3 regions of the Ferrimonas sp. genome follow, and region 3 is predicted to be linked to each of the others. Evidence: riboswitches for the same ligand, from Rfam matches in the RefSeq annotation. Region 3 holds a riboswitch; each other region holds the start of a gene.
The links. A riboswitch is a leader RNA that binds a small molecule or an ion and turns the genes downstream of it on or off. The one in region 3 is predicted to bind lysine.
Positions count from the first base shown of each region.

Region 1 (7,580 bases), on a different contig from region 3:
TACCCGGCCCTCCAGGTCCGTCAATCGCACCAGGGGCAGATCCAGGGCCACCAGTTTGCCGGTGACCGGCATCGCCTGTACCGGGCCATCTCGAAGCACCAGGTCCGAGGGCATAAACTCAGGCTCTACAGCGATTCGGTAGAGCTGATTGGAGGGCACCTGAGTCAGTTTCACCAGACCGGTATCATCACTGGGGGAGTGGGGCAGCCCAGGCGCCGTCAGCATAGGCAGACCTGCCAGGGGGCGGTCACTGGGGTCGAAGCGTCCATTGTTGTTGATGTCTTCAAACACCCTAACCTGAATGTCAGACAGCTGAGGGCGGTAGTCCACCCCTTTCAAGCGTCCATCCTGATAGTTGAGGGCCACGGCGCTGGTGGCCATGACCTGCCAGTCGCCGCGGGTATTCACCTCCCCTTCCAGGCCTAGGGTCAGCCATTGCCAGGTCAGGGAGAAACGGTGGCCCAGGCCGAAACGACTCTTACTGTCCAGAGGATCCTGGTAGTAGAGCTGGGTCTGATTGTTGACGCCCCGCCACGGTCGCCAGCGCAGGGTGGTCAGGACCTCCCCTATCCCCTCGCCGGTCTGATAGTTCAGGTGGCCAGAGAGGTTCCAGCCCCGCATCGGGGTATCAAACAGCAGCTGGCCGCTAAGGCGCCGAGACACATCATCGAAGCGGGTGTCGTAGGCCAGATAATGGGTCAGATTGAGTCCGGCAAGCTGGGTGCTGAGGCGGTTATCGAACAGGAAGCCGCTGCCCATCTCTGTGTCCCGGAAAGCGGTGCCAAACTGGTACTGCAGGCCTGCGGCCTGGGGCAGAGCCCCTTCGATCTCGAAGCGGGTGGCACGGCGGACCTCCACCAGCTCCCCGGGGGTGCTGCGACTGGATTGAAAATCCCCAAAATCGTTGTGGGTGAATCTCAGGCTGTGGTCTGTGCCAAGCAGGGTTTGCCAGCCCAGGGCGTAGGCGCTGTCGCCTTCGGCCTCCATGGCCGCTTCGGCAAACCAGGTGCTGTCGGCAAAAAAGAGGGTAGCCCGGGTGCTGAAGTAGTCGCGGTTCTCTATGACTCCATCTTCCCGCACGCTTTGCTGACTGTATCCCACCCCCAGGGTCAGGCTGTCGGTGAGGCCATAGTCCACCCTGGCATCATAGGCCCGTCGCAGCCCCAGGCTGGCGAGTTCTCCATCACTCTTATGGGTAAACAGGTTGCTGGTCTGGTCGATGTAGAATCCGGAGTAGCTGACCTGTCCGGCAGCCAGGGTCGCGCCGCCACTGTGAACCGTGCGCCGCCTCACCAGGTACTCGCCATTGGGGCCGAACAGGTGCAGCTCAAACAGGTTGGAACCCTCGAGCAGGGGCAGGTTGCTGAACTGGTAGTGGTTGTCCTGGTCTGCGGTGGTGACTCGCATCAGGGCGCCGTTTCGGTAGAGGTTGACCGACCATCCTTCGGGGGCGTTGCCTTCGATGACGGTGCGGCCAAACCTGGCCTGGTCCCGCTGTTGGGCATTACCGAACACCACCCCCTGACCCTCTATCTGGCCGTGGATCAGGTTGTCTCCGAAGTAGCGAACGTCCCCAACCTGGTATCCCCCCAGTTGAAAGGGCATCAGTCCGTCCAAGTCGCCAAAATCCCGGGAGATGCGCAGTCGGAAGCGTTCATCCTCTCCCTGGGTGCGTCCGGCGCTGAACTCATAGGAGTGCATGGCCAGATCGCCCTGGGCGAACAGGTTGAACATATAGTCTTCGGTGACAAAGTCCTCACCGGCCAGATCTGCCTCCCCCTGCAGGTAGACCAGGGGAGGGGTGGAGAGCCGATAGTCATGGGGGTGCTGAGGGTCGAAACTGGTCTGGGTCAGATCCTTCTGTTCATTGGGATCCGCGGTGACCTGATTCAGGGTGATCGCCTGGTCCACCGCCGGCATGGGGATGACCCCTGACGCATTGATGGTTTGGCGCAGGTTCTGAATGTTGAGGGTTAAAGGCAGCAGCTGCTGGATAAATTCCGGTGGCAGGTAGATATCCAGGTTATTCCGCCCCCAGATCATCTCAGGTGCCACGGTGATCTGCTTGAGCCCTCGCCTGGCCTTGTCCTGATTGAGGTCCAGCATCAGGTTGGCGTTTTCTCCCTGGATCCAGCCGGAGGCGGTCAGGGCATGGGGGTCTACCTTGACGTCGATGCCCAGTGATGCAGCCAGCCCCTGAAGGGGCAGCAGCAGCTTCCCCCGATAGAGGTAGACGGGGAGCTGATCGGTCAGCTGGACACCTCTGGCGTGAAGGGTGAAGGGCCGAAGATTCTGATTGGGAAGGTCTATCTCTTGGGAAAAGGCGTTAACGCCGTAACAACTCAACAATCCTGACAGAATTAGGCTAACAACTCGCATCAAACCAACTACGTTCGGTATATAACTGCCGGCGATGATAGCACCATTCATTCAGATTCATGGGTGTAAAACCAATAATTTACAATGGTTAAATTGTCCTGCTGTGATAACCTGTTTCTCTTAGGATGTGATGAGTTAGATGGAGTGTACGCATGACGGACGCAAGTACCGCATCGCTGGATCTGCAGACCCTGGATGCCTATTGTGCTGCCATTGGTGCGGCAACCCTGCTAAAGAGTGTGGTGGTGTTTGAGCAGATGGCGCCTGAGTACCTGCAAACCATGGCTGCCGCCATGCATAGCAAGGACAAGCCTCTGTTGTGCAGTGAAGCTCATAAGTTGAAGGGAGCCGCAGGCTCCGTGGGATTGAAACGAATTCAGGAGTTGTCTCAGCAGCTTCAATGTGGCGATCTGCCTCAGTGGCAGGAGGGTCATGAGCAGTGGTACCAACAGATTGAGCGGCACCTGGAAGAGGATGTGGCCAGTCTCAAGCAGTACCTGAGCCAACGCAGTTGAATCTGAGGTACAAAAAAAGCCGCTGAGAAGCGGCTTTTTTTATGGCTGAAGCTTACTGGTTTTCCAGCTGGCCACAGAAGCGGTAACCTTCGCCGTGAATGGTGGCGATGATCTCCGGAGTCTCAGGGTGGCTCTCGAAGTGCTTGCGGATACGACGGATGGTCACGTCCACGGTACGGTCGTGGGGCTTGAGCTCACGGCCGGTCATCTTCATCAGAAGATCCGCACGGGAGAGGATCTTGCCCGGGTTCTCAACGAAGTGCAGCATGGCACGGAACTCACTGCGAGGCAGTTTGAAGGGCTCGCCGCTGGGGCTGACCAGAGAACGGCTGTTGATCTCCAGGGACCAGCCATTGAACAGGTAGTGTTCCACCTGAGGCTTCTCTTCCGGTGCCTTGCTGGAACTGACGATGCGGTTCAGCAGGTTGCGGGCACGGATGGTCAGCTCCCGAGGATTGAATGGCTTGGTGATGTAGTCATCGGCACCGATCTCCAGGCCGAGAATCTTATCAACTTCATTGTCACGACCGGTGAGGAACATCAGGGCGATGTTGTTGTTCTCACGCAGCTCGCGAGCCAGCAGCAGACCGTTCTTACCTGGCAGGTTGATGTCCATGATCACCAGGTTCACCTTGTGCGCCTTGAGCACATCGTGCATCTCGTCGCCATCTACGGCCTCGGATACCAGGTACCCTTCTGCTTCAAAAATACTTTTCAGTGTGTTTCGAGTGACGGCTTCGTCCTCGACAATCAAGATATGTGGATTTTGCATGATCAGCTACCTAAAGCCCATTTTAAACCAACCGTCCTGAACGGAGTCTCCCTCCATCAGGACAAGAATGCCTATGCAAATTCCTTTTCGGCGTGTAATAGCCCGATGCGCTAGCATTGGGGGAGCAGGACGAATTGGGATTCGCTCTGTTCATTTGAAGTTCCCAAAATACCGTATTTTGGCTCAAATGTTATCCGCAAATGTTAACAGAATCCGATTTCTGCCGAATGTGTCACACTTTATGAAACTCACGGATGATTTTTGTTTCGGTCTGTAAGTCCGAACGCCTAAAGGTGTCTGTAATGATAGACGAATTACAGTATTGTGCCCCGGCGGTAACAGCCCAGAGGCGGGTTGGGCCAGTTAAAACTGTGACCCGTCCTCCCGTAACGGGAGCTGAAGGGGTACATTACTTACTCAATCGTTTGACATTAAAACTGCATTAAGGTTTAGTGTCTGCAACCCTTTAGGTTTAGTTTTAACCAGACTCCCTGTCTGCAAGCTGAACCCAGGGCCAGAAGAGGTGCACTGCCCAGGCAGTTCCGGTGAGAGGGTCGGTCCTTTAAGACACGGAATCAGGGGGAGCAGTGCCGAGAGGGGGCCGGCGGCCGATCGCCACTCCTTCGGTCGATGGGGCTGAATCCCCATGACTGTCACCGTAAGATGTGGTGGAGAGCTTCTGGTCGCTTACGCCGTACCCTGCGTGTTGTCGATCCAGACTCTTCGAACAGTGATACAGGTTCGAAGTCATGAATAATCCTATACCTACCTTAACCGTCGCCAAGTTCGGCGGAACCTCAGTGGCCGATCTGACGGCGCTGAACCATTGTGCCGACATTATTCAGTCGGACTCTTCTGTCCGTCTGGTGGTGGTCAGTGCCGCCGCTGGCGTGACCAACCGTCTGGTGGAGCTGGCCTCCGGCAATCTGGACGAGCCCCGTCGACAGCTGTTGCTGAGAGAGGTGGCGGCCATCGAGTACGCCATGCTGGATCGCCTGGAGAACCCCGCCACCATTGCCGCCGAGCTGGATGCCCATCTGGCGGAGATGGACAGGCTCTCTAAAGCCCTGAGTGATCAGCCCGGCTGCGCCGAGTCCATGGACAGGCTGCTCTCCATGGGGGAGCGCTGCTCCTCGCTGATGATGACCCAGCTGCTCAGTCAGCGCGGGGTGGCTGCTCGCAACTTCGATGCCTGCCAGGTGATGCGCACCGATGACCACTTTGGCCGTGCTACGCCGGAGATCGGTGCCATAGGCCGGCTGACTGCGGAGAAGCTGGCCCCTCTGCTTGAGTCTGCGGTGGTGGTGACCCAGGGGTTTATCGGCAGCGACAGTGCCGGGCGGGTAACCACCCTGGGGCGGGGCGGGTCAGATTTCAGCGCCGCGCTGATGGCGGAAGGGCTTGGGGCAAAGACTCTGGCGATCTGGACCGATGTCGACGGAATCTACAGCTGTGATCCCCGAGTGGTGTCGGACGCCAGGCCCATCGAGGAGCTGAGTTTCAATGAAGCGGCGGAGATGGCCACCTTTGGCTCCAAGGTGCTGCACCCAGCCACCATATTGCCGGCGGTGCGCAGTGGCACTAGCGTGTTTGTCGGATCGACCCGGGCCCCGCAGCAGGGTGGCACCTGGATTCGCAATCGCTGCGATAGCAAGCCGGTGTTCCGGGCCCTGAGCCTGCGGCGCCAGCAAACCCTGCTGACCTGCCACAGTCTCAACATGCTTCACGCCCAGGGGTTCCTGGCGGAACTGTTTGCCATCCTGGCCCGTCATCGAATCTCAGTGGATCTGATCACCACCTCCGAGGTGTCGGTGGCCTTGACTCTGGATCAGACCGGCTCGGATTCCAGCGGCCGTGCACTGATCTCCGACGCACTTCTGGAGGAGCTCTCCCCCCTGTGCCGGGTGGAGGTGGAGCAGGATCTGGCGCTGGTGGCGGTGATCGGCAATCACATTGCCCATACTGCCGGCATCGGCCTCAAGGTGCTGGACGCCATGTCAGGCAGTAATGTGCGGATGATCTGTCAGGGCGCCAGTGCCCATAATCTCTGCTTCCTGGTGAGAGGGGAGGAGGGGGAGGCCGTGGTCCGGCGGTTGCACCAGAGCCTGCTGCCAGCCTAAGCGGCAAGCCGGCCTGAGAGACAAAAAAGGGGAGCCAGATGGCTCCCCTTTTCAGTTCAGGTTTGGCTTAAGCCAGCTTGCGGCGGCGCAGCAGTGCCAGGCCGGAGAGGGCCAGAGCCAGGAAGCCGAAGCTGGAGGAGTCGCTGTCTCCACCCTGGGCTTTGGTCATGGTGACCACCACTTCGCCCTTGTTGCTTTCAAGCTCACCATCGCTGGCCATCACACTGAAGGTGGCTTGCTTGCCGGCGCCGTCAGCAGGCAGGGTGAACTGGACGCGACCGCCATTGGTGCTGAAGGAGACGGCGTCACCCCCGGTCTGTTCAACGCTCCAGCTGAGGCTGTCTCCATCCACATCGCTGCTGATGCTGCTCAGTTCCAGGTACAGGTTGGTGCGAGCGGCACCGGAGAGCTCAGTGGTCTCGGCAACCACAGGGGCATCGTTTACAGCGGCAACGTTCAGCATCACCTGGGCTTCACCCGCAGGCAGGTCACCATCGATCAGGGTGTAGCTGAAGCTGTCACTGCCGTTGAAGTCCTTGTTGGGGGTGTAGGTGAAGGTGCCGTCATCCGCCAGGGTCAGGGTGCCGTTGGCTGGCTCAGACTTGATGGCAGGAGTCAGGTCTCCAGTGCTCTCAACGCTGAACTGGCGAACGGCCATCTGCTCGATGCCACCGGCAGCGGCGGTCAGCTCAACCAGTTTGGTGGCGCTGTCGCTGTCGTTGTCGGTCACGGTGAACTCCATGGCGGCGTCTTCGGTCACAGCGATGCTGTCATCGGCAGCGGCGCCGGTCTCATCCAGCATCAGCTCGAAGCTGAAGTCGATGTTGCCACCGGCCAGGCCGGAAACATTGTACAGGTCGTCGGCTGCAGGGGGGGTGCCGGTACCATTGAAGTGCAGGTTCACACCGGCGGAGGCGTTGCTGTTCTCCGCACCAATGGTCAGAGCCGCTGGCAGGCTGTCCACCTTGAGGTACTGGTAGAAGACACCTTCATCTTCGGTCAGGCTGATCCACACCTGGAAGGTGTAGCTGTTGTCGGAGCTGTCGCCGTAAACCTTGGCTTCGGCCCACTCAACCACCAGCCAGTCAGGGCCGGAAGCCCCAACGATGGACCAGTAGACGTTACCGCCACCGGCGGTGTCGGTATCGCTACCCTTGAGATCCAGATCGGTCCAGAAGGGCGCCAGGATGTTGTTGGGCTGGTTGGCGTCGGGCAGTTGGCGGTTCAGCCAGGTCCCCGAAGTGTTGCCACCACCCACCAACACGATGCCATTGGTGGATACGGTCACATAGTCGTACTCCTGACCCAGGTACTTGAATTTCAGGTCAGCAACAGACAGATCCAGATTGAAGGCGGATTCATCACAGCTACCGGAGCAGGCGGCCGGGCGGCCGGCGGCGCTGGGGCTGTAGCCCAGGCTGGCGTCGATCTTGTTGATCAGCACCTGGGGCTTGCCCAGATTACCGGCCCAGGTGATGGTGCCGTGGTCTTCGTTCACGTTGTAGCTGGTGGTGGCCGCGCGGTTGCCAGCCAGCTTGGCGGAATCTTCCACCATGGAGGTGCCCTGAGGCAGCTTGGCGGTGATGGTCACCAGCTGGTCTTCGCTGAAATCGGCGTTTTCGAAGTGGGTATCGATGCTCACAGACTTGTCAGAGGTGGTGCCATCGGCGGTCACGGCGATGTTGCTGCCGGTGGCGTCCATGTTCTGGATCACCAGGGGCAGGTGGGCCTGATCGTCGTTGATGCGCACCTGGCCAAACAGCCAATCGCCCTGCCCAGCCAGACTGCCGTCGA
Region 1 is NZ_JBLXDO010000027.1:12,881-20,460, forward strand. It holds gene ACN0RV_RS17695 (SPOR domain-containing protein) at 1-2,346, opposite strand, end outside; gene ACN0RV_RS17700 (Hpt domain-containing protein) at 2,532-2,894, shown strand; gene arcA (two-component system response regulator ArcA) at 2,947-3,666, opposite strand; lysine riboswitch at 4,177-4,353, shown strand; gene lysC (lysine-sensitive aspartokinase 3) at 4,416-5,786, shown strand; gene ACN0RV_RS17715 (S8 family serine peptidase) at 5,854-7,580, opposite strand, start outside.
Region 1: linked by a shared signal. The riboswitch ahead of lysC (lysine-sensitive aspartokinase 3) and the one ahead of ACN0RV_RS04730 (Na+/H+ antiporter NhaC family protein) in region 3 are both predicted to bind lysine.

Region 2 (7,580 bases), on a different contig from region 3:
TGGATGGCGAACAGCTCGAACAGCACGGAGGCGGAGGAACCCAGAGGCATCAGCCAGGCTTCCAGAGGCGCGGCGCTGGTCAGGGTGCCCAGGCGGTGGTGATCGACGATGCCCACCAGGTCGGCGTCGTTGATGTCATCTGGGGCTTGCTCAGCTTCGCTGAAGTCCACCAGGTATACCTGCTCGCCTTTCAGAGGCTTCTCCAGCAGCGGAGGCAGTTCAGCACCGGCGAAATCGAAGATGAACTGAGTCTCACGGCTGACTTCACCCAGGCGGAAAGGGGTGGCGTCTTTGCCACGGGCGGTCAGCCAGTGGGCGGCAATCACGGCAGAGCTGACGCAATCGCTGTCAGGGCTCTTATGGCCAAATACGTTGATCATTTGGGGATCCTTTTAACTACTTCGGCCCCACAGCGGGCCAGTTCCGGACAGAGAGGCGGCTACTATAAAAATCCCCGCCAGGTGTGTAAAGCCCGGTGGCGGATTAAAGCTAGGACTCCCTGAATTTGGGGCCGGTAAAGATGCGTTTTGGCTCGCCGCATTCCAGGTTGTGGTGAGCCTGATGACGTAAGGCCCCCTTTCTACTTGGACTACGGACTGGCGCTGAGGCTGAACATGTTGGAGGGCTGGCTGGTTTCAAGCCGAAGATCGGCTTCGGCACGTAGTTATTAATATTTAGTTTTATATAGCTTTTGGGAATATAACAGTCGAAATGGCGTTTGATGGCTGCTGGCCTGGATACCATGATGATCCCCTGAAAATGCGCAGAGGATTGGGTAATGAGACAGGGGGCATTGTGGTTGCTGTTGCCGCTGATGGCGGTGGTGGCCCTGACCACGGAAGGGATGATCAGGGCGACACTGGAGCTGCTGGGCTTCGTTGCTGTGCTCGCAGTGGTGCTGGGTGCCTCAGGCGAGAAGGTAGAGGAGTGACACCGAACTGATGGCCAGCCACAGGCCCACTCCCAACATCAGCGGTTTTGGTCCCGCCTCTCTCAGTCGGCGGGCAGTGATGCCGCAACCAATCAGGAACAGACAGACCACCAGCAGGCGTTTGCTGGCCCAGAAGACCCCCTCCCATACCGGCGCCATCTGCGGCAGCAGATGGGCCACACCTATGGCCACACAGTAGTAGAGAATGAACATCGGCACACTGAGTTTGCGGCTTTGACTGCGGAAGGCCAGGGCACTGAGGAAGGCCACCGGGATGATCCACAGGGCCCGTGCCAGCTTCAGGGTGGTGGCGGTGATCAGCGCCTGATCCCCGTAGGCTCCGGCGGCCCCCACCACTGAGGAGGTGTCGTGGATGGCGATGGCACTCCAGATGCCGAACTGCTCCTGGCTCAGCCCCACCAGATGGCCGATTACGGGAAACAGGAACAGGGCGACGGAGTTGAGCACGAACACGGTCGCCAGGGCCAGGGAGACCTGTTTGCTGTCGGCGTCGATGGCAGGGGCCACCGCCGCAATGGCACTGCCGCCACAGATGGCGGTGCCCGATGCGATCAGGTGACCGGTCTTACTGTCCAGTTTCAGTGCCCGGGCCATCAGGGTGCCCAGGGCCAGGGTTCCGAAGATGGTGACGACGATGATGCCCAGACCCGCCCGGGTGGCTTCGATGGCCTGATCCAACTGAATGCCGAAACCCAGGCCGACGATGGAGAAGGCCAGGAGCTTCTTGGCCAGGGCGCCGGTGTTCACCCCCTTGGGGATGGCGCCCAGGCTGGCGGCCACTATGCCCAACACCAAGGCCATGGGAGAACTGATCACCGGCAGCAGGCAGACCAGGGCAGTCAGCCAGAACAGGGCGTGCAGGGGCCGGGAGAACAGTTTTGGGCTTGGGTGTGACATCAACGGGCTCTCGTCTGTGAAAGGCGCTCAGTATAAGGGGATGACCAAACGGTGACGAGATCCCGATCACGCTTTTTGCCCTGCCTGATGCTCAATCTGCCCAGGAAGCCGGGATGTAACCTCCTCTGGCTAAAAGTGACTGTTTTGTGGGTTTTGGGCGGGAAACTGGTCTAAATGCCGGTTTCTTAACTTTTTACTGGCGTTCGAAACAGATTCTGTTATAGGCTGTAACACACAGATCGTTACCCGCACTGGGTAACAGTAGAGGCGCATCGCCTATCAGTATCTCGAATTAGGGTGACACCCGATGAGGTCGAGAGAAAGGAGTCGATGCCGAAGTGGCAGGGGCGTCATCCCCGGTCGCTGGGGCTGTATCTAACAGGTGCAGCACTGCCATGGTAAATCCCAAACGGATATTGGGGATTGAATTTACTGTGGAGCGCTACTGAAGGACGTCGTCACCCCTTTTCTCTCCCGTGGGTGGCGTCCGTGGCACATCGCCACTGTCAGCAGCCTCCATCGTACTTATAAGACAAAGAGAAACGATGGCTTTAATCAGTTACGCCGATTCGGCACTTTCTATTCTGCCTCCCGTGGCCGCCATTGGCCTGGCAATTGTAACTCGCAGAGTGTTGCTCTCCCTGGGTCTGGGGATTCTTCTGGGAATCATCATGCTGGCGGATTTTGCTCCCTCGGTGGTCCTGTCTGAACTGACCTCCCGAGCCAGCGGCCTGGTGTGGGACGGTGACGGCTTCGCCAGCTGGAACCTGTATACCCTGGGCTTTTTGATGACCATGGGGATCCTGATGGCGCTGATCTCCGTATCCGGCGGTACCCGGGCCTTTGCCCGTTGGGCCCGTCGCCGCATCCGTGACCGTCGCGATGCCCAGCTGATGACCCTGTTCCTTGGGGCGGTGATCTTCATCGATGACTATTTCAATGCCCTGCTGGTGGGCAACGTCGCCCGGCCGGTGACCGATCAATACGGCATCTCCCGGGAAAAGCTGGCTTACTGCATCGACTCCACCTCTGCGCCTGTGTGTGTCGTCTCCCCCATCTCCACCTGGGGGGCTTACATCATGTCCTTGCTGGCGGCTCTGCTGGCCAGCCATGGGCTGACCGAGATGACTGCCTTGTCACTGTTTGCCCAGATGATCCCCTTCAACCTCTATGCCCTGACCGCCCTGGCCCTGCTGCTCTGCGTGGTCTACTTCCGCCTGGATATCGGCCCCATGGCGGCGGCGGAGCGCCGGGCCCAGGCCGGAGAGCTCTGGGATGCACAAAAGGGTACCCCTGCCGGAGAAGATTTGGGGCTGGAGCAGGCCCGTAGCGGCACCGTGCTGAATCTGGCAGGTCCATTGGTGCTGCTGGTGAGCCTGGTGGTGGGTTTGATGTTGTTCTCCGGCGACATGGCGCTGGAGGCCGTCGGCGAACCCTTCGCCCTGATTGCTGCCCTGGAGAATGCCGACGGTGCCTGGTCCATGGCGACCGCAGGCAGCATCACCATAGTGATCACCGCTCTGGGGATGATTGCCCAAGGGGTATCTCCGGCGCTGATTGGCCGCGCCATCATCAAGGGGATGCACTCCATGCTGCCTGCGGTCTACATCCTGTTGATGGCCTGGAGCATCGCCGGGGTCATTGCCGACCTGGAAACCGGCAAGTACCTGGCGGGTCTGGCGTCTGAAAGCCTGCCTCAGCCTCTGCTGCCGGCCTTGGTGTTCTTGATCTCCGCCGCCGCGGCGTTCTCCACCGGCACCAGCTACGGCACCTTCGCCATCATGTTGCCCATTGCCGCCAACATGGCGCTGGCCCTGGAGCCCTCCTTGTTGGTGCCTGCCCTGTCTGCGGCTCTGGCCGGAGGGGTATTTGGCGATCACTGCTCCCCCATCTCCGACACCACCATCCTCTCCTCCACTGGCTCCGCCTGCCATCACATGGATCACGTGGCCACTCAGCTGCCCTATGCGGTGATGGCTGCGGGTCTGGCCCTGGCAGGTTATCTGGTACTGGGCTTTACTGGCTCTGTGGCCGCCGGATTGCTGATCAGCTGTCTGGGCCTGATGGTTCTGGTGGGGCTGCTGCGCCGCCGGGAGGGTGGAGAGAACCACTACCAAACTGAAAGGGCTTGATATGGACTACTTCAACTACAGAGACGGACAGCTGATGGCAGAGTCGGTTTCGGTGTCCGAGGCCGCCGAGCGTTTCGGTACGCCATGTTACCTCTACTCCCGGGCCACCATCGAGCGCCACTGGCACGCCTTCAGCGATGCCATGGGTGGGCGGGATAACCTCATCTGTTATGCGGTGAAGGCCAACTCCAATCTGGCCATCCTCAACCTGATGGCCCGCATGGGGTCAGGTTTCGATATTGTGTCCGGCGGTGAGCTGGCCCGGGTGCTTCAGGCCGGAGGCGATCCCGCCAAGGTGGTGTTCTCCGGAGTGGGGAAAACCGAAACCGAGATGCGCCAGGCGCTGGAAGCGGGCATTCTCTGCTTCAACGTGGAGTCTGAATCTGAGCTGGAGCGCCTGGATAGGGTGGCTGGCGAGATGGGGCTTCAGGCCCCGGTGTCTCTGAGGATCAACCCCGACATCGATGCCAACAGCCACCCCTACATCTCCACTGGGTTGAAGCAGAACAAATTCGGTATTCCCTGGGAGCGCGCGGTGGCGGTCTATCGCCGGGCCGATGAGCTGCCCAACCTCAAGGTGACCGGCATGGATTGCCACATCGGCTCCCAGCTGACCGAGGCCCGCCCCTTCGTGGAAGCCCTGGAGCGCCTGCTGGGGCTGATGGACCAGTTGGCAGAGCAGGGCATTGAGCTGGAACATCTGGACCTCGGCGGTGGCCTTGGGGTGCCCTATACCGACGAGACGCCGCCCAGCCCCGCCGAGTACGTGAAGGCGCTGTTGCCCAGCCTGGGCGACCGTCGGCTTAAGCTGATCCTGGAGCCTGGGCGGGCGATCATGGCCAACGCCGGCATTCTGGTGACCAAGGTGGAGTACCTGAAACAGGGCGAAGAGCGCGATTTTGCCATCGTCGATGCCGCCATGAACGACCTGCTCAGGCCCAGCCTCTATGGTGCCAGCCAGCAGATAGTGCCCGTGATTCCCCGTCCGGACGAGGAGCGAATCTACGACATCGTCGGCCCGGTGTGCGAAACCGGCGATTTTCTCGGTAAGGAGCGCCATCTGGCGCTGGCCGAAGGAGACCTGCTGGCGGTGCGTGGTGCCGGTGCCTACGGCTTTACCATGGCGTCCAACTACAACAGTCGCCCCAGGGTGGCCGAGGTGATGGTGGACAACGAGCAGTTGCACCTGATTCGTGAGCGGGAACCCCTGGAGCTGCTGTGGCAGGGGGAGCACACCCTGCCAGTCTGAGGCTGACCCTAAGAGCCCGCTTCTGCGGGCTTTGTGTCGAACCCCTCCCGCTTAGATCGTGTGCCCCCCTGTTCGAACCAGTGGGGTGATGGTACCGTTCTCCTGGTTTTTTCCCGGACGCGCCGCGACATCGTCAGGGTCACCGCAGATGACGGAGCGCCGCTGCACCCACCCTCACCAAGGAGTACATGGATGATATTTACCCCCCTCATGCTGGGAAGCCTCCCGCTGGCCAACCGCTTTGTCATGGCTCCCATGACTCGCGCCCGCACCGACCAGCCCGGAGACAGGCCAAGCGAGCTGATGATGAAGTACTATGGCCAGCGGGCCGGCGCAGGGCTGATCATCACCGAGGGGGCGCCCATCTCCACCGTGGCCCGAGGTTACTCGCTAACCCCGGGGATCTACACTCAGGCACAGATCGATGGCTGGAAGCGGGTGACCGATGAGGTGCACGCCAAAGGCGGAAAGATCTTCATCCAGCTTTGGCATGTGGGGCGCCGCTCCCACGCCAGCATTGCCGGCGAGCAGCCGGTGTCACCCTCAGCGCTGAAGGTGCCAGACCGGGTATATGGGCCGCTTCCGCAAGGGGGATTTGGCATGATCGAGACCGGTGAGCCGCGAGCCATGACCCAGGAGGACATCGACGCCACCATCGCCGATTTCACCCAGGCTGCTGTAAATGCCATGGAAGCCGGATTCGACGGTGTGGAGCTCCATGGTGCCCATGGCTACCTGCTGGAGCAGTTTTTGTGTCGCTCCAGCAACCAACGCAGTGACCGCTATGGTGGCGGTCAGGAGAACCGACAGCGCTTTCTGTTGGAAGTGATCAAGGCGGTGACCGCGGCGATCGGCGCAGAGCGAACTGCCCTGCGCCTCTCCCCCTACGTCGGCGGAAGTGGCGGGCTGGATCCGGAGCTCCCGGAGCTGACCCTCAAGCTGGCGGCGGCGTTAGCCCCCCTGGGGCTGGCCTATCTGCACTTGTCCGAGGGCGGCGGCAACGGTATGCCGGACAGCTTCCGTGAGCAGCTGCGAGAACGTTACTCACGGCCGATCATGGTGGCCGGCAACTACACCCTGGAGAGTGGTCAGGCGATGCTAAGCAGGGGGCTCGCGGATCTGATCGCCTTCGGCCAGCCCTTTATCACCAATCCGGATTTGGTTCGTCGCTGCCGGGAGGGGCTGGCGCTGACACCGGTGGACGATGCCGCTCAAGCCACCTTTTATGGCGGTGGCGCCGAAGGGTATACCGATTACCCCATCGCCTGAGTGGATGAGGCACATCAAAAAGCCCGCTTTCGCGGGCTTTTCTGTATCAATCGTAAATGGTGGGAATCGGTTGGCGCTTGTGTTGGGTGGCCTTGTAGATGCCGATGATGCGGGCTTCCACCTCCGCTGCCACCTGTTTGCCCTCGAGGAAGTCGTCAATCTGGTCATAGGTCAGTCCCAGGGCCACTTCATCTTCCAGGCCGGGACGGTCGCACTCCAGATCGGCGGTGGGCGCCTTGACCACCAGGCGCTCCGGGGCTCCCAGGTAGCTGGCCATCTGCCGGACCTGGCGTTTGTTCAGGCCGAAGATCGGCACCAGGTCACAGGCACCATCGCCATGTTTGGTGTAGAAGCCAGTGACGTTTTCGGCGCTGTGATCGGTGCCGGCCACCAGGCCGCCTACCAGGCCGGCGATCTCATATTGGGCCACCATGCGCATCCGGGCTTTGACGTTGCCCTTGGCAAAGTCCACCTTGTCTTCGCTGGGCAGCTCGATGCCGGCTGCGGTGACCGCGGCCAGGGTTTCGGCGTGAATGCCGTTGGCACCGGCCTTGATGTTCACTTCCACCTGCTTGCTGGGCTGGATAAAGCGGCAGGCCATCTGCGCCTCATCTTCATCTTTCTGTATGTCGTAGGGCAGGCGCACAGCGATAAAGCGATACTCCGGGGTTTCCTTGCCCTGGTTAAGGCCATCAACCGCCAGCTGACACAGCCGTCCGGTGACGCTGGAGTCCACACCGCCACTGATCCCGAGAACGATGTTCTTACATCCTGATTCCCTGAGTTTCCCCTGGATAAAGGCGACTCGGCGCTGAACCTCAAACTCAGGTTCGATGGCCGCAAGTACTTTCATCTCTCGTAGGATCTGTCCTTTCACTGTGTGCTCCGTTGGCAGGCTGGTAGTAGCTAGATAATTTAACATTGCCACCCCGGGGGTGAAAGATCAGTGCCGCGGTAAATGGGGGATTTCAGCATGAACTTGAACGCGGCTCTGTTTCCCGCAGCTCAAGTGCGGATTGTTGGGCGCTGTCGCCCATTTTCAAGATGACTTGGTGTGACGCTGATCACAAAGGTGGGCGGC
Region 2 is NZ_JBLXDO010000012.1:37,134-44,713, reverse strand. It holds gene ACN0RV_RS12000 (manganese-dependent inorganic pyrophosphatase) at 1-380, opposite strand, end outside; gene ACN0RV_RS11995 (hypothetical protein) at 779-931, shown strand; gene ACN0RV_RS11990 (YeiH family protein) at 908-1,849, opposite strand; lysine riboswitch at 2,104-2,302, shown strand; gene ACN0RV_RS11985 (Na+/H+ antiporter NhaC family protein) at 2,395-3,981, shown strand; gene lysA (diaminopimelate decarboxylase) at 3,983-5,230, shown strand; gene ACN0RV_RS11975 (alkene reductase) at 5,423-6,499, shown strand; gene nadE (ammonia-dependent NAD(+) synthetase) at 6,546-7,376, opposite strand.
Region 2: linked by a shared signal. The riboswitch ahead of ACN0RV_RS11985 (Na+/H+ antiporter NhaC family protein) and the one ahead of ACN0RV_RS04730 (Na+/H+ antiporter NhaC family protein) in region 3 are both predicted to bind lysine.

Region 3 (7,580 bases):
AAGGCGGAGTACTTCCCCGCCCGTCACCACAGGCTGGACAACCTCAAGGCCCTGCTGTCTACCGGGTCGCCCCTGGCCCATGAAGGGTTCGACTTTATCTACAAAGAGATAAAGCGGGAGCTGTGCCTGAGCTCCATCTCAGGAGGCACCGACATCGTCTCCTGCTTTGCCCTGGGCAACCCGGCCAAGGCGGTCTACCGGGGACAACTGCAGTGCCTGGGGCTGGGCATGAAGGTCCAGGTGTTTGATGAGCAGGGGCAGGCGCTCCAGGGTGAGAAGGGCGAACTGGTGTGCACCGCCCCCTTCCCCTCCATGCCTGTGGGCTTCTGGGGAGATGAGGACGGCTCCCGCTATCACGACGCCTACTTCGCCCGCTTCGACAATATCTGGGCCCATGGCGACTACGCCGAGACCACTCCACAAGGGGGCCTCATCATCCACGGCCGCAGCGATGCGGTACTCAACCCCGGCGGAGTGCGCATCGGCACCGCAGAGATCTACCGTCAGGTGGAGAAGGTGGAGCAGGTTCAGGAGAGCCTGGCCATAGGCCAGCAGTGGCAGGATGACGTTCGGGTGGTGTTATTCGTGGTGCTTAAGAGTGGATTACAGTTGGACGATAGGCTGAAGCACACCATCTGCCGCACCATCCGCGCCAACACCACCCCTCGACATGTGCCGGCAAAGATCATTCAGGTGTCAGAACTGCCCAAAACTTTATCAGGCAAACTGGTGGAACTGGCGGTTCGAAAAGTGGTGCATGGCGAAGCGGTCAACAACACCGACGCCCTGGCCAACCCGGACTCACTGAAACAGTTCGTCAACATCCCAGATCTGACCAGTTAACACCAAAAACGCGGCCATTACCTGAACTTAACAGGGGTGGCCGCATTTTTCCTATTCCCATCAAAAACTTATACACTAAGTTAAGCTCAAAATGAGTAAAATTAGGGGGTAAAGCAATCATAACTTAAAATGCTTTTTTAATAAAAACATGTAATAAAGCCCCTCTTAAATCAACCGCTTAAAGTTGCAAATGAAAAGTGTGAACTGCCACCTAAGCTGATCTATTGCGCAAATTCGTTACCGCATGTTAGATTCCGCGCCCAGATAGTTATCAAAAATTGACTAAGATTCACTAACAAGACGAAATTAGTTTTATTAACTCGGAAGGTGCCATGCCAGTTTTAATGCGGGACTTTGATTCCATCGATATACGGCTGCTGATCGTCTTCCGCGCCGTGGTGTTCACCGGGAGTCTGAGCAAGGCTGCTCGCAAGCTCTCAGTGACCCCAAGCGCCGTCAGCCAGTCACTGTCCAAGCTGAGTAAGTACTTCAGCCACCCCCTGTTCACCCGTACCAGCAATGGTCTGGAGCCCACCGACTTTGCCATGGAGCTCTATGGTTACGTCAACTCCGCCCTGGATCTGCTGCAAGATGGCGTGGAGAGCCTGAGTGACTTCGACGCCGCCAACAGCAAACGTCGTTTTCGTATCGCCGCCAACCACATCCTGGACCTTATCGTGCTGCACCCGCTGGCACGCCGGGTAGAGTCCTTTAACAACCAGTTGAAGATTACCGTCAACAACCTGGTTGAAGAGGAATCCAAGATCATCGACAGCCTGCAGATCGACAACAACGATCTCTGCCTGGTGGCCCTTAAAGTGGACATGAAGTCCATCATTCAGGAGAAGCTGCTGGAGGAGGAGATGGTGGTGCTGGGCTGCAGAAACAACCCGCTCACCAAAGAGGTGATCGACATGGACACCTATCTGTCCCAGCGTCACGTTCGTTACGCCGTGGGCCAGATTGGCTACAAGATGGGCAACGCCCTCAACCTGGGCTATGTGGATGAGCGTGAGGTGTTCCTGGACACCAATAACCCCTTCAATGCCATGATGATGGCCCAGGAGAGCGACTCTCTGGTCACAGTGTCACGCTGGTTGTGGGAGAAGTATGGCCGTCAATTCGACCTGGCCGAGGTAAAGACCTCCTTCGACATTCCCAAGGTCCCCCTCTACCTGACCTACCTGAAGAAGATGGAAGACAGCAAGGCCAACCGCTGGCTGCGTGACCAGGTCAAAGAGACTCTCAGCAAGATTCGCTAATCTCTCCGCAGGAAAGGACTCCTGCCCTCCCCATCCAGTCCCATTCCCCCCACTCTCATTTCGAAAAGCAGCAGAAAAAGAAACAGCAGCCGAAGCTGCCGTGTCTCATTGTGTCTGAAGCTCAGTCCCAGGCCAGTTCCCTGTAGTGGGTACGGCACATGGAAACATAGCTGTCATTACCGCCGATATGCACCTGGTCGCCACTGCGAACCGGCTTGCCTTCCCCATCCATACGCACCACCATATTGGCTTTACGGCCGCAGTGACAGATGGTTTTCAGCTCCACCAATTTGTCGGCCCAGGCCAACAGATAGTGGGAGCCTTCAAACAGCTCTCCCTGGAAATCGGTACGCAGGCCGTAGCAGAGCACCGGGATATCCATCTTGTCCACCAGATAGGTCAGTTGACGCACCTGCTCCTTGGTCAGGAACTGGCACTCATCAACCAGCAGACAGTTGACCGGCTGCTGCTCATTGCGCTCCTGAACCATCGCCAGGAGGTCATCCTGACGGCGGTAGATCAGCGCATCCGAAGAGAGGCCGATACGGGAGGTCACTTTGCCAACCCCGTAGCGGTCATCCAGACCAGCGGTCATCACCAGTACCTCCATGCCGCGCTCGCGATAGTTGTACGCAGATTGCAGCAGAGAGGTGGATTTGCCGGCATTCATCGCCGAATAGTAGAAGTAGAGTTGAGCCAAAATTCTTCCCCCTGAAAAATTCTCGCACAGTCTAACCAAAAGGCCGGATCTGAACCAGAGTGGACTGCCGGAAACTGTGCGCCGGCTCGCCGCACACACAATGAAATGAGCCCCGCTTAGCGGGGCTCATCATCTTTACTGGGTTACTGCCGTGGCACGATTGGGCGCACACAGGCGTCGCAATACCAGCACCACCAGTAACAAACCCAGAGTCGCGGCGCCAAAGCCCAGGACAACCGAACCTGTGATGCCCAGCACCAGGTAGCCCGCCAGAGAGATCACCGCCGTCAGCACCGCATAGGGCAACTGAGTGGTCACGTGGTCAATGTGGTGACAGCCTGCACCTGTGGAGGAGAGGATGGTGGTGTCAGAGATGGGCGAGCAATGATCGCCAAACACCGCCCCGGCCAGCACAGAAGAGAGCATGGGCAGCATCAGCGCCAGATCAACCGCCTCCGCCATGTTGGCGGCGATGGGCAACATGATGGCGAAGGTGCCCCAGCTGGTGCCGGTGGCGAAAGCGGCAAAACCACTCAGGACAAACAGCAGTGCCGGCAGGGACCAGGCGGGCAGGTTGCCCTGGGCCAGAGACGCCATGTACTCACCGGTGTTGAGATCGCTGATGATGCCGGCAATGGTCCAAGCGAACAGCAAAATGTAGATGGCAGGCAGCATCGACTTGGTGCCGCTGATCACCGCCTTCACCATATACCCCACGGGCACGCCCTGCATCAGGCTGAACATCAGGGTAAAGATCACCCCGGCCAGGCCGGAGTAGAACAGGGACCAGGCCACATCGGTGTTTTCGAAAGCGCCGATCAGGCTGAAGGCTTTGCCATCGGCGGCCAGGGCCTGGTTGCCGGAGAACAGCATCAGAGCCACGGTGATGGCGATCAGGAAGCCGATGGGGGCCACCAGGCCGGCCACCCGGCCGTTGTCCGCTTCAGGCAGATCCAGCTCCTCACCTGGGGGCACGCCGCGTGACTCCTCCCACAGCTGACCGGCACGGGCACGTTGCTCGGCCCGAGCCAGGGCACCGAAGTCCAGGCCAAAGTAGACCACCGCCAGCAGCAGCAGGAAGGCGAAGATGGCGTAGAAGTTCATGGGAACCATCTGGATAAAAGCGCTCAGGTAACCGATTTCCGTCATGCCATGGGTGGTGAGCAGGCCACCAATCAGGGCGATGATGTACGCCCCCCAGGAGGAGATGGGGGAGATCACGCAGATGGGCGCCGAAGTGGAATCGATGCAATAGGCCAGCTTCTCCCGGGACACCTTATAGTGATCGGTCACCGGTCGGGCTACGGACCCCACCACCAGGGTGTTGAAGTAGTCATCGATGAAGATCACCACACCCAGCACCATGGTCATCAGCTTGGCATCACGTCCAGAGCGAATCCGCTTGCGGGCCCAGGCGGCAAAAGCCCGGGTCGCGCCGGAGACGGAGATCAGGGCAGTCATGATCCCCAGTAGCACCAGGAACCCAAGGGTATAGAGGTTCCAGGCGGCGGGCGCCCCATCGTCCCACACCAGGGTCAGGGCGCGGCCAGAAAGCTCGGACAGCGCCGCCATGGGCGAGAACTCTACCAGCATCAGGGTACCCAGCAGGATGCCCAGCCCGAGAGAGAGCAAAACCTTGCGGGTCATAATCGCCATCCCAATAGCAACCAGGGGAGGCAGAAGAGAGAGTGCCGAATCGGCGTAACTAATTAAGGCCATCGTTATCTTATCGTTGTGGATTAGCGATGGAGGCAACTGACACGACTGTGCGTCGAGGGAGGGATATGCAGAGAATTGAAACCCACCTTCCTTTCAGTAGCGCTCCATAGTAAAAAAGCATCCGAGTTCCTCTCGGAATTTACTATGGCAGTGCTGCTCCTGTTAAAAGCAGCCCCAGCGACCAGGGATGATGCCCTGCCCACTTCGGCATCGACTCCTTTCCACCGGCGTCGTCGGGTATCAACCTCGACCGGCGTACTGATAGGCGATGCGCCTCTACCTAAATCGGTACTCGCAAAAAGCGAAGGCGGCATTCTAACCGCAAGTGTCCCTCACTTGTCCGGCAGATGCCGCCATAATGTGAGTCAAGTCACATTTATAACAGTTCCGTGAGCTTAGGAACAGCCTCAAACAGGTCTGCTTCCAGGCCGTAATCGGCAATCTGGAATATAGGCGCGTCCGGGTCCTTGTTGATCGCTACGATCACCTTGGACTCCTTCATGCCCGCCAGATGCTGAATGGCGCCGGAGATCCCCACGGCAATGTAGAGATCCGGAGCAACGATCTTACCTGTCTGGCCCACCTGCAGGTCATTGGCCACAAAGCCTGCGTCCACAGCCGCCCTGGATGCACCGATGGCGGCGCCCAGTTTGTCCGCCAGCTGTTCGATCAGGGCAAAGTTCTCGCCGCTGCCCAGTCCACGGCCACCGGAGATCACCACCCGTGCCGCACCCAGTTCTGGGCGCTCGGACTCAACCAGCTCCTCACCGACAAACTGAGTCAGCTCGTTCGCCTTGACGCTGTCCAGAGCATGAATCTCGGCCGGAGCCTGCTCAGCCACCGCATCAAAGGCACTGGTGCGAATGGTCAGCAGCTTTTTCTCATCCAGGCTCTGCACCGTTGCCAGGGCATTGCCCGCATAGATAGGACGAACGAAGGTATCGTCAGATTCGATGGCAATGACATCGGAGTGCTGAGCAACATCCAGCAGGGCCGCAGCCCGAGGCAGCATATCTTTGCCCTTGGCACTGGCGGCGGCCAGAATGTGGCTGTACTCGCCAGCCAGTTCCACCACCAGGGCGGCCACAGGCTCCGCCATCTGATGGGCGTAAGCCGGGTTGTCCGCCACCAGCACCTTGGTGATGCCGGCAAGCTTGGCGCCCTGCTCCGCGGCGGCCGTTGCCTTATCGTCGGCCACCAGCAGATGAAGGTCCTGACCCAGAGCCGAGGCGGCACCCACCACCTTGGCGCAATCGGCACTCAGGCCCTGCTTGTCTACTTCTGCAATAATGAGGATCGCCATTACACCACCTTCGCTTCATTCTTCAGCTTATCCACCAGCTCTTCCACTGAGCCCACCATGATGCCACCGCTGCGCTCAGCGGGCGCAGCCACCTTCAGCGTCTTCTGATGAGACCCCAGCTGCAGCTCAAAGTCCGCCACAGTCACTGTCTCCAGAGGCTTACGCTTGGCCTTCATGATGTTGGGCAGGGAGGCATACCTGGGTTCATTGAGACGCAGGTCCGCTGATACCACCGCCGGCAGCTTCACGTTCAGGATCTGAATCCCACCATCTATCTCTCGGGCCACCTTAATCTGGTCACCCTCCACTTCCACACTGGAGGCAAAGGTCGCCTGACCCATACCGGCCAGTGCCGCGGTCATCTGAGCGGTCTGGTTGTTGTCGCCGTCAATAGACTGCTTGCCAAAGAGCACCAGAGAGGGCTGCTCCTTATCAATCACCGCCTTGAGCACCTTGGCAACAGAAAGAGGCTCCAGAGCATCATCATGCTCCACCAGAATCCCTCTGTCGGCGCCCAGCGCCATGGCGGTCCGCAGCTGCTCCTGAGCCACCTTGGGCCCAATTGACACTGCAATAATCTCATCAGCGTGGCCTTTCTCCTTCAGCCTTACCGCTTCCTCTACTGCGATCTCGCAGAAGGGGTTGATCGCCATCTTCAGATTGGCCAACTCGACATCGGTCTCGTCTGCCTTAACCCTTACTTTTACATAGGGGTCGACCACCCGCTTAATGGGAACCAGAATCTTCATAGTACGTCCTTTGTTGAGCGCCGGAATCGACTTTGCCTAACACTGCCCACCACTCTAATTACTGTTGACGTTAACGTCAACCTGAACCAAGGTCGCAGGGCACCGATGAAGCGGCGAATCCGCCTCAGGTGAGATTCCAATGACTTTTAAAAAGGAAGATGAACTTTAACAAAAGTAAAATGTCATCATTTGGGAATGCAAAACTCTATTTAAACCCTAAATTATTCGGAATATTTTGCAGACAAGTAATATTTTGCATGCTAGTCTAAACACTGATCTATTTGCACACTCATATTTAGGTTGATTCAACGATGGCTGATTTCCTCGAAATTTTGACTCACGGTCGCCGCTTGAAGGCTCAAGTTAAAGAGCTGGAGCTGGATGAACTGAAAGACGTAATTGCTAAACTTCAAAAGATTGCCGATGAGCGCGAAACTGAAGCTGAAGCTGAAGAAGCTGCTCAAGCCGAGCGTCTGGCGAAAATTGAAGCAATTCGTAAGCAACTGGCCGAAGATGGTATTAGCGTAGATGAGCTGAATGCTCTGGAAGGCGCTTCTCCTCGTCGCAAACGTGCTCCTCGCCCTGCCAAATACCAAATTGAAGTAGATGGCGAGATGATTACCTGGACCGGTCAAGGCCGTACCCCTAAGGCAATCAAGGAAAAGCTGGACCAAGGTCACTCTCTGGAAGAGTTCCTGATCGAGCAATAAACTCGAGTTTCCTGAAAAAGCGGTCGCCATAGGCGGCCGTTTTTTTATGCCTGTTGGAAATAGAGGCTACTGTATCACTTACTGATATAAACTATTCCTCCAGGGCATAAGGGATCTCACACCGCCCCGCCAGCAATATGATAAAAGCTTTTACAATCATGCACTAACACTATGTCCGCAGGCCCTTGTCCAACTATTGCCCTAGCCATATCCCTAACCCAAGTGTATAACCGCCGGTCCACTACCCCCTTGAGACATTCTCCTCACCTGCAGAAGATATGACATTTCAATTGC
Region 3 is NZ_JBLXDO010000003.1:111,148-118,727, forward strand. It holds gene ACN0RV_RS04715 (acetoacetate--CoA ligase) at 1-843, shown strand, start outside; gene ACN0RV_RS04720 (LysR family transcriptional regulator) at 1,176-2,105, shown strand; gene ACN0RV_RS04725 (thymidine kinase) at 2,227-2,805, opposite strand; gene ACN0RV_RS04730 (Na+/H+ antiporter NhaC family protein) at 2,941-4,524, opposite strand; lysine riboswitch at 4,614-4,811, opposite strand; gene ACN0RV_RS04735 (FAD-binding protein) at 4,901-5,827, opposite strand; gene ACN0RV_RS04740 (electron transfer flavoprotein subunit beta/FixA family protein) at 5,827-6,576, opposite strand; gene ACN0RV_RS04745 (H-NS family nucleoid-associated regulatory protein) at 6,888-7,286, shown strand.